2 regions of the Streptomyces sp. NPDC045470 genome follow, and region 2 is predicted to be linked to the other one. Evidence: riboswitches for the same ligand, from Rfam matches in the RefSeq annotation. Region 2 holds a riboswitch; the other holds the start of a gene.
What was found. A riboswitch is a leader RNA that binds a small molecule or an ion and turns the genes downstream of it on or off. The one in region 2 is predicted to bind S-adenosylmethionine.
Positions count from the first base shown of each region.

Region 1 (4,557 bases), on a different contig from region 2:
GCTGGTGGTCCTCGGCGGCTACGGCGCCGAGCGCTGGGACGCGGCCACCGGCACGGTACGGGCGCCGGCGCCCCCGCCCGGCGTCGCCGCCGTACAGGCCGAACTCCCCGGCGTCCTGGACAAACTGGGCGCCTGGCACGCCTCCTGGGTGGAGGACAAGGGCCGCGCCATCGCCGTGCACACCCGCCGTGCCGAGGATCCGCAGGCCGCCTTCGAGCTGCTGCGCGAGCCCCTGTACGCGCTCGCCGAGCGGCACGGCCTGATCGTCGAGCCCGGCCGGTACGTCCTCGAACTGCGACCGCCCGGTATGGACAAGGGCGTCGCCCTCGCCGAGTACGTACGGGAGACCGGCGCCACCACCGTCCTGTACGGGGGCGACGACCTCGGCGACCTCGCCGCCTACTCCGCCGTGGACAAGCTGCGGTCGGACGGCCTGGCCGGGGTGCTGGTGTGCAGCGGCAGCGCGGAGGTCGCCGAGCTGGCAGGCCGGGCGGACCTGGTCGTCGACGGCCCGACGGGCGTCGTCGCGCTGCTGCACGCCCTCGCGGACCGGCTGGGAGCGCCCGCCTGACGGATGCGGCCGGGACCCTCCCGGGGCCCCGGCGCCGCTACTCCTCCAGCGCCCGCAACTGCTGGAGGAACCACCGGTCCGGCGGCAGCGCGGTGGCCGCGGCGGCCAGCCGCTTCGTGCGCTCGGCCCGCTCGCCGTCCTCCATGGACAGCGCCTCGTGCAGCGCGCGCGCCGTGGCCGAGATGTCGTACGGATTGACGCAGACGGCGTCCTCGCCCAGCTCCGCGTAGGCCCCGGCCTCCCGGGACAGCACCAGCGCGCAGCCCGCCTCGGAGATCACCGGGACCTCCTTGGCGACCAGGTTCATGCCGTCCCTGATCGGGTTGACCAGCGCCACGTCGGCGATCCGGTAGGCGGCCAGCGACCGCGCGAAGTCGTCCTTCACGTGCAGCACGACCGGCTGCCAGCCCGGGGTGCCGTACTCCTCGTTGATCTCCGCGGCCAGCCGCCCGACCTCGTCCGTGTAGGCGCGGTAGACCGCCAGGTCCTGGCGGGAGGGGTAGGCGAACGCGACGTGCACGACCCGTTCGCGCCACTCGGGCCGGTCGGCCAGCAGCGCCCGGTAGGCGCGCAGCCCGCGCACGATGTTCTTGGACAGCTCCGTACGGTCCACCCGCACGATCGTCTTCCGGTCCGGCCCGCCGATCTGCTCGCGCAGCGCCGCCAGCCGCTCGTCCACGTCGGGCTGGTGCGCCCGCTCCCGCAGGAACTCCGCGTCCGCGCCCAGGCCGTGCACGCCGAGCCGCGTCGTCCGGCCCTCGTGGACGACGCTCAGTCCGCCGTCCGCGCCGTGCGTCACCTCGGCGCCCAGCACCGCCGCGCAGCACTCCGCGAACGCCTCGGCCCAGCGCCGCGTCAGGAACGCGGCGCGGTCGCCGCCCAGCATGCCGCGCAGCACCGCCTCGGCCACGTCGTCCGGCAGCATCCGGAAGTAGTCGGCGGGCGCCCACGGCGTGTGCGAGAAGTGGCCGATGCGCAGGTCGGGGCGGCGGGCGCGGAGCAGTCCCGGCACCAGCGTGAGGTGGTAGTCCTGCACGAGCACCACGGCGCCGGGCGCCGCCTCGTCGGCGAGCGCGTCCGCGAAGGCCGCGTTGTACGCCTCGTACGACGCCCACTGCGCGCGGAACCCGTCGTCGAAGGAGGGCTCCAGCGGCGTCTGGTAGAGCAGGTGGTGGACGAACCACAGCACGGAGTTCGCGATGCCGTTGTAGGCGTCGGTGAAGACGTCGGCGGGGATGTCCAGCATGCGTACGTGCTGGTCGCCCGTGTCGGCGGGGTCCAGATGGCCGCCGCTGCGCCGGGCGGCCTCGCGGTCGCCGTCCCCGAGGGCGGCGCACACCCACACCGCACCGGCGTCCGGGCCGATCGCGGACAGTCCGGAGACCAGCCCGCCGCCGCCCCGTTTGGCAGTCAGCGTGCCGTCGTCCCCCTTCGTGTACGAGACCGGGCCGCGGTTGGACGCGACGAGGACCTTGGCACCAGAACGCTCGGAGACCATGTTGCGAGACTAGCCCGCCACCCATCCGCTCAAACGTGCGGAGCGGAGGCGGAACGTCACGGTTCACGCGGCGTCCGGAGCGGGCCACGCAGCGTCCGGAGCGTGGCCCGGGCCGGGCGCCGCGGGCCGCCCACCGGCCGTCTCAGGCCGCCCGGCGCTCCGCGTACTCCGGTATCTCCGCCATCGGCGGCCGCTCCTCGGTGTCCACGTCCCAGGTGCGCGGTACGAAACCGGTCTCGCCGCGCTCGAACTGGGTCAGCCGCGGGCGCACCAGATGGCCGCGGGCCAGCCGTAGCTGCGCGGTGCGGTAGATGGCCGCCGCCATCCTGCCGAGCGCCTGGCCGCTCTGGTGGCGGTGCTTGCGCACCCCGATGTCCACCTGCGCCAGCGCGTCCAGCCCCACCGTGTGCAGCGCGTCGACCAGCAGGCCCAGCTCGACGCCGTAGCCCACCGGGAACGGCAGCCGCTCCAGCAGCGACCGGCGGGCCGCGTACTCCCCGCCGAGCGGCTGCACGAACCCGGCGAGCTGCGGCCAGTGCAGGTTCAGCAGCGGCCGGGCGACCAGCTCGGTGACCCGGCCGCCCTGGCCCGCCGCCTCGCCCAGCGGACGGTCGTACATGCCCTTGACGAACTGCACGTCCGGGTCGGTCAGCAGCGGACCGACGATCCCGGAGACGAAGCCCGCGTCGAACTCGCGCAGGTCGGCGTCGACGAAGCAGACGATGTCGCCGCCGGTCGCCAGCAGGGAGCGCCAGAGCACCTCGCCCTTGCCGGGCAGCGCGGGCAGCCGGGGCAGCACCTCGTCCCGGTGGACCACCCGCGCGCCCGCGTCGGCCGCGACCTTGGCGGTGCCGTCCGTGGAGCCGGAGTCGAGCACCACCAGCTCGTCGACGAGCGGCGCCGACGGGGTCATCAGCTCCGTACGGATCGCCTCGACGATCGCGCCGACCGTCGCCTCCTCGTCGAGCGCCGGCAGCACGACGGAGACCGTCTGCCCCGTCTCGCGCTTCGCGGCCAGCAGCCGGTCGAGCGGGCGGTCCGCGGCCGACCAGGACCGGCTGGCCAGCCAGCGCTCCACCTCTTCCAGCACGTGCGCGTCTCCTTCGTTCCCGGACCAGCGATGTGATCCATCTCGCGGTGCGGACGGCTGTCTCAACCGCCCGGCCCTTCGGCTACAGTCTTGAACAACGCGATCGCCCCGGACATGCCGGGGTCGGCGCGACAAACGCCTGGGCTCCGGCCCGGCGCCATACCGCTCATCCAGAGGGGCAGAGGGACACGGCCCGTTGAAGCCCCGGCAACCCTCCAGCCGGTCTCCGTCGCCGCGCACGTACGCGGCCCGCGAGGCTCCCGGCTCGGGAAGGTGCCAATTCCGTCTCGCGGCGAGGTGCGTCGCGAGGAAGATGAGGAGAAAGGGCCTCGCCTCCATGGCTGTGCAATCCGTCGAAAGCACCACTTCCGCCACTGTTTCCCTGGGCCCCGCCGTCGCGCTGTCCTGCCGCGAGTGCGGCGAGCGCTTCGACCTCGGACCGATCTTCGCCTGCGGGTCCTGCTTCGGGCCGCTGGAGGTGGCGTACGACCTGCCGGCCGGCGACCCCGAGGGCCTGCGCAAGCGGATCGAGGCGGGCCCCCACAGCATCTGGCGGTACGCGCCGCTGCTGCCCGTCCCGGCGGACGTCGCGGCCAAGCCCAACCTCAATCCCGGCCTGACCAAGCTGGTCAAGGCCGACAACCTGGCCCGTGAGCTGGGCGTCACCGGCGGCCTGTACGTCAAGGACGACTCCGGCAACCCGACGCACTCCTTCAAGGACCGCGTCGTCGCCATCGCCGTCGAGGCCGCCCGCGCCTTCGGCTTCACCACCCTGTCCTGCTCCTCCACCGGCAACCTCGCCGGGGCGGTCGGCGCCGCGGCGGCCCGGGCCGGCTTCCGCTCCTGTGTGTTCATCCCGCACGACCTGGAGGCGGGCAAGGTCGTCATGGCCGCGGTGTACGGCGGCGAGCTGGTCGGCATCGAGGGCACCTACGACGACGTCAACCGCTTCTGCTCGGAGCTGATCGGCGACCCGCTCGGCGAGGGCTGGGGCTTCGTGAACGTGAACCTGCGCCCGTACTACGGAGAGGGCTCCAAGACGCTCGCCTACGAGATCTGCGAACAGCTCGGCTGGCGGCTGCCGGACCAGATCGTCGTCCCGATCGCCTCCGGCTCCCAGCTCACCAAGATCGACAAGGGGCTGAAGGAGCTGATCGCGCTCGGGCTGGTCGAGGACAAGCCGTACAAGATCTTCGGCGCCCAGGCCGAAGGCTGTTCCCCGGTCTCCACCGCCTTCAAGGCGGGCCACGACGTCGTACGGCCGCAGAAGCCGGACACCATCGCCAAGTCGCTGGCCATCGGCAACCCGGCCGACGGCCCGTACGTGCTCGACATCGCCCGGCGCACCGGCGGCGCGGTGGAGGACGTCAACGACGAGCAGGTGGTCGACGCGATCAA
Region 1 covers NZ_JBEZAN010000017.1:133,921-138,477, reverse strand. Annotated here, with positions in the region: gene otsB (trehalose-phosphatase) at 1-571, shown strand, start outside; gene AB0A97_RS33300 (trehalose-6-phosphate synthase) at 609-2,069, opposite strand; gene AB0A97_RS33295 (glucosyl-3-phosphoglycerate synthase) at 2,212-3,159, opposite strand; SAM riboswitch class I at 3,323-3,479, shown strand; gene thrC (threonine synthase) at 3,497-4,557, shown strand, end outside.
Region 1: linked by a shared signal. The riboswitch ahead of thrC (threonine synthase) and the one ahead of AB0A97_RS01860 (aminotransferase class V-fold PLP-dependent enzyme) in region 2 are both predicted to bind S-adenosylmethionine.

Region 2 (4,557 bases):
CCCGGGTCACCAGCATCTACCCGTTCCTCTTCTTCCTGCCGCTCCGCTTCCCGGCGTGGATCGTGCTGCTGTTCTGGTTCGTCCTCCAGTGGATCGCCGCGCAGCGCGACCCCAGCAGCCCGGGTGTGGCCTACCTCGCCCACGTCGTGGGCTTCGCGGTGGGCTTCCTGTACGCCTGGGTGCGGTACCGGCCGAGCCCCGCTCCGCCCGGGGAAACGGCCGCGGCCACCGGTAGGGTGGACTCCGCCGGAACGGCGAAGCAGCAGGCGGCCGAGGGAGAGAGCCAACCGTGATCACTTCGATCGTGCTCATCAAGACCAGCGTGGACCAGATCCCGGAGATCGCGGAGAAGATCGCCGCGCTGGAGGGCGTCAGCGAGGTCTACTCGGTCACCGGTGCGCACGACCTGATCGCGCTGGTGCGGGTGGCCAGGCACGACGACCTGGCGGACGTCATCCCGGGCCGGATCAGCAAGGTGCCGGGCGTGGCCTCCACCGAGACGCACATCGCCTTCCGTACGTACTCCCAGCACGACCTGGAAGCGGCCTTCGCCATCGGCCTGGACGCCTGACCCGGACCGCCGCCGCGTACGAACCCGCGCCGCGGCGCCCGGACAGCGGAGCGCCGCGACGCGGGCGGTCGAAGGGGCTACGCCGCCGTGTCCGGCACGCAGCGCCCGTCCTCGGTGCGGTAGCTCCACCGCGCGCCCTGCGTCACCAGTTCCTTGACGGCCCGGACGAAACGCTCCACGTGCTCGTCGGGCGTACCGGCCCCGAAGCTCACCCGGATGGCGTTCAGGCTCCGCTCCCCCGGTGCCCCTTCGGGCGCGCCGCATTCCCCCGGGGCCTCGGACTCGGCGCCCAGCAGGGTCCGTACGAGGGGATGCGCGCAGAACAGCCCGTCGCGCACGCCGATGCCGTACTCCGCGGAGAGCGCCGCCGCGAAGTGCGAGCTGTTCCAGCCCTCGACGACGAAGGACAGCACGCCCACCCGCGGGGCGTCGTCCCCGAACAGCGAGAGCACCGTGACCTCGGGCACCTCGGCGAGGCCCGCCCGTACCCGCTCGACCAGTTGCTGCTCCCGGGCGACCAGGCCCTCGAAGCCCGCCTCGGTGAGCGCCTTGCAGGCGGCGGCGATGGCGTAGACGCCGATGACGTTGGGCGAACCGGCCTCGTGGCGGGCTGCGGTGGTGTGCCAGTCGACGTCCACGCCGCCGTCGGCGCGGCGCGCGACCGTACGGCTGGCGCCGCCGCCCGCGAGGTACGGCTCGGCCGCCTGGAGCCAGTCGGCGCGCCCGGCCAGCACTCCGGCCCCGAAGGGCGCGTACAGCTTGTGGCCGGAGAAGGCGACCCAGTCCACGTCCAGCTCGGCGATGTCGACCGGGTGGTGCGGGGCGAGCTGGGCGGCGTCGAGCACGATGCGCGCGCCGTGCGCGTGCGCCGCGGCGGCCAGCTCCCGTACGGGCCACAGCTCACCGGTCACATTGGAAGCACCCGTCACGCAGACCAGCGCGTTGCTGTAGGGCTCGCGCTCGGCCAGCGCCCGCTCCAGCGTGTCCACCGCCTGCCGCGGCGTACGGGGCGCGTCGAGGTACGTCACCTCGACGCCGGCGCGCTGCTCCCAGGGCAGCAGCGAGGCGTGGTGCTCGGTCTCGAAGACGAACACCCGGGTGCCGGCCGGCAGCACGGCGGCCAGCAGGTTCAGCGAGTCGGTGGTGGAGCGGGTGAAGACCACCTGGTCCCCCTCCCGGCACCCGAGGAAGCGGGAGACCTCCGCCCGGCTGTTCTCGAACAGGTCGGTGGACAACTGCGAGAGGTAGCCCGCGCCGCGGTGGACACTGCCGTAGTACGGGGCGTACGCGGCCACGTCGTCCCAGACGCGCTGGAGCGCCGGGGCGCTGGCGGCGATGTCCAGCGCCGCGTACTCGACCTCGCCGCCGGTGACGAGCGGGACCAGCACGTCCCGGCCCAGCACGGGCAACGGGGCGCAGACGGCGGCAGCGGAGACGGCATCAGTGGCGGCAGTGGCGGCGGCAGCGGAAACAGGCATGGCGAACTCCCGTGAGGGCAGAGCGAATTCGCTGTGGGGCACGCACGCCGAAGCGGGGCCGGCCGACAGCGGTGAAGGAAAAAGGGGGGTGCGGAAAAGGGGCCCGTACGGCCCTAACGCATTCGCTGCATCATGAGAGATCTCCCTCAAGGACCAGGATCCCTGGCACGAGGGATCCGCGCTTGCCGCAGACCTCGCTGCCTGCGACCTGGTCATCACCCGGGGCACCCCGCCACGGACGGAGGGTTGCCGGACAGCGGGCCGGGGCCGTAGTCGCTGTCACTCGTGACCTGGGCAGAATCATGCCACACGATCGGGAACGCGCAAGGCCCGGTCCGTATCCCGGACCGGGCCCCGCGTCACACCACAGCCGCCTCAGGCGTTGCTGGCCGCCACCCAGCGCTCCAACGCCCGGCGGGCCGCCCCCGAGTCGATCGCCTCGGCGGCCCGCTCGATGCCGGCCACGATCTGCTCGTTCAGCGGCGCCGCGGTCGGCTCCAGGGCCACCAGCGCCGCCGCCGAGTTGAGCAGCACCGCGTCCCGCACCGGTCCGGGCTCGCCGCCCAGCAGGCGGCGCGCCACGTCCGCGTTGTACGAGGCGTCGGCGCCGCGCAGCGCCTCCACGGGCACCAGGCCGATGCCCACGTCCCGCGGGTCGAAGGTCTCCTCGCGTACGCCGCCGTCCCGGACGACCCAGACCTTCGACGTGGCGGTGGTCGTCAGTTCGTCCAGCCCGTCGTCGCCGCGGAAGACCAGCGCGCTGGAGCCGCGTTCGGCCAGCACGCCGGCCAGGATCGGCGCCATCCGCGCGTCGGCGACGCCGGTGGCCTGCGCCCGTACCCGCGCCGGGTTGGTCAGCGGGCCCAGCACGTTGAACGTCGTGCGGATGCCCAGTTCGCGCCGGGCGGGCGCCACGTGCCGCAGCGACGGGTGGAACTTGACCGCGAAGCAGAAGGTGATCCCGGCCTCCTCGGCGACCTCGACGACCCGGCGCGGGGTCAGGTCCAGGTTGACGCCCAGCTTCTCCAGCACGTCGGACGCGCCGCTGGCCGACGAGGCGGCGCGGTTGCCGTGCTTGACGACCTTCGCGCCGGTGCCGGCCACCACGATCGAGGACATCGTGGAGATGTTGACGGTCTTGGCGCCGTCACCGCCGGTGCCGACGATGTCCACGCTCGGGCCCGGCACGTCGATGAGGTTGGCGTGCGCGTACATCGCCCGTACGAGACCGGTGATCTCGGCGACCGTCTCGCCCTTGGCGCGCAGCGCCACCGCGAAGCCCGCGATCTGCGCGTCGGTGGCCTCGCCGCGCATGATCCGGTCCATCGCCCACGCGGTGTCGTCGGCGCCCAGGTCGCGGCCCTGGAGGAGGGCGTCCAGTACGCCCGGCCAGGTGCGGACCGCCACGCTGTCGCCGCCGTTCGGGGTCGCAACGTTCATGGTCCACACTCCTGGATTCGTGTCCTGCTGGTGCCGAAACCCTATCCGGCGGCCGGGCGTGCCGAAGGGCCCCGTCCGTTCCCCCAGCTCTTGAAGAGCAGGGGAGACCCTGATCGGACGGGGCCCTCTGGGTGGCGTGCTTACGCGGGGGTGCTGCCGTGGGTCACACGGCGGAGATCAGTGGTGGCCGTGGCCGCTGGTGATCTCCTTGTACTCCTCCGGGGTCGGCTTCGGGATGACGTTGTCCTCGCCGTAGTAGCTCTTGGAGAGCTTGGCGCGGAGCTTGGTCGTCCGCTTGACCTTCCGCTCGACACCGTTCTCGTCGACCTCCGGGCCGATCTCGAACGGCTTGGGCTGGTCGTGCTGGGTGAGCGTGTGCAGCTGCTCCTGGTTGAGCGGCTCGTGCACCTCGATGAACTCACCGTGCGGCAGCCGCTTGATGATGCCGGACTCGCGTCCGTGCAGCACCTTGTCGCGGTCCCGGCGCTGGAGACCCAGGCAGATCCGCTTGGTGACGATGAAGGCCACCACCGGGCCGACGAAGAAGCCGATCCGGACGAACCAGGTCAGCGAGTTCAGCGACAGGTGGAAGTGGGTGGCCCACAGGTCGTTGCCGCCGCCGATCAGCATGATGAGGTAGGCGGTCAGCCAGGCCACACCGAAGCCGGTACGGGTCGGGGCGTTGCGCGGGCGGTCCAGGATGTGGTGCTCGCGCTTGTCGCCGGTGACCCAGGACTCGACGAACGGGTAGACCGCGATCGCGACCAGCACCAGCGGGAAGATGAGGATCGGGATCAGCACACCGAAGTTGATGGTGTGGCCCCAGATGTCCCACTCCCAGCCGGGCATCACACGGACCAGACCCTCGGCGAAGCCCATGTACCAGTCGGGCTGGGCGCCGGTGGACACCTGGTCGGGCCGGTACGGGCCGATGGCCCAGACCGGGTTGATGCTGGCGACCGCCGCGATCACCGAGATCACGCCGAAGACCAGGAAGAAGAAGCCTCCGGCCTTGGCCATGTAGACCGGCAGCAGCGGCATGCCGACGACGTTCTTGTTGGTCTTGCC
Region 2 covers NZ_JBEZAN010000001.1:438,017-442,573, forward strand. Annotated here, with positions in the region: gene AB0A97_RS01850 (rhomboid family intramembrane serine protease) at 1-293, shown strand, start outside; gene AB0A97_RS01855 (Lrp/AsnC ligand binding domain-containing protein) at 290-571, shown strand; gene AB0A97_RS01860 (aminotransferase class V-fold PLP-dependent enzyme) at 649-2,049, opposite strand; SAM riboswitch class IV at 2,223-2,340, opposite strand; gene trpD (anthranilate phosphoribosyltransferase) at 2,425-3,489, opposite strand; gene AB0A97_RS01870 (ubiquinol-cytochrome c reductase cytochrome b subunit) at 3,667-4,557, opposite strand, start outside.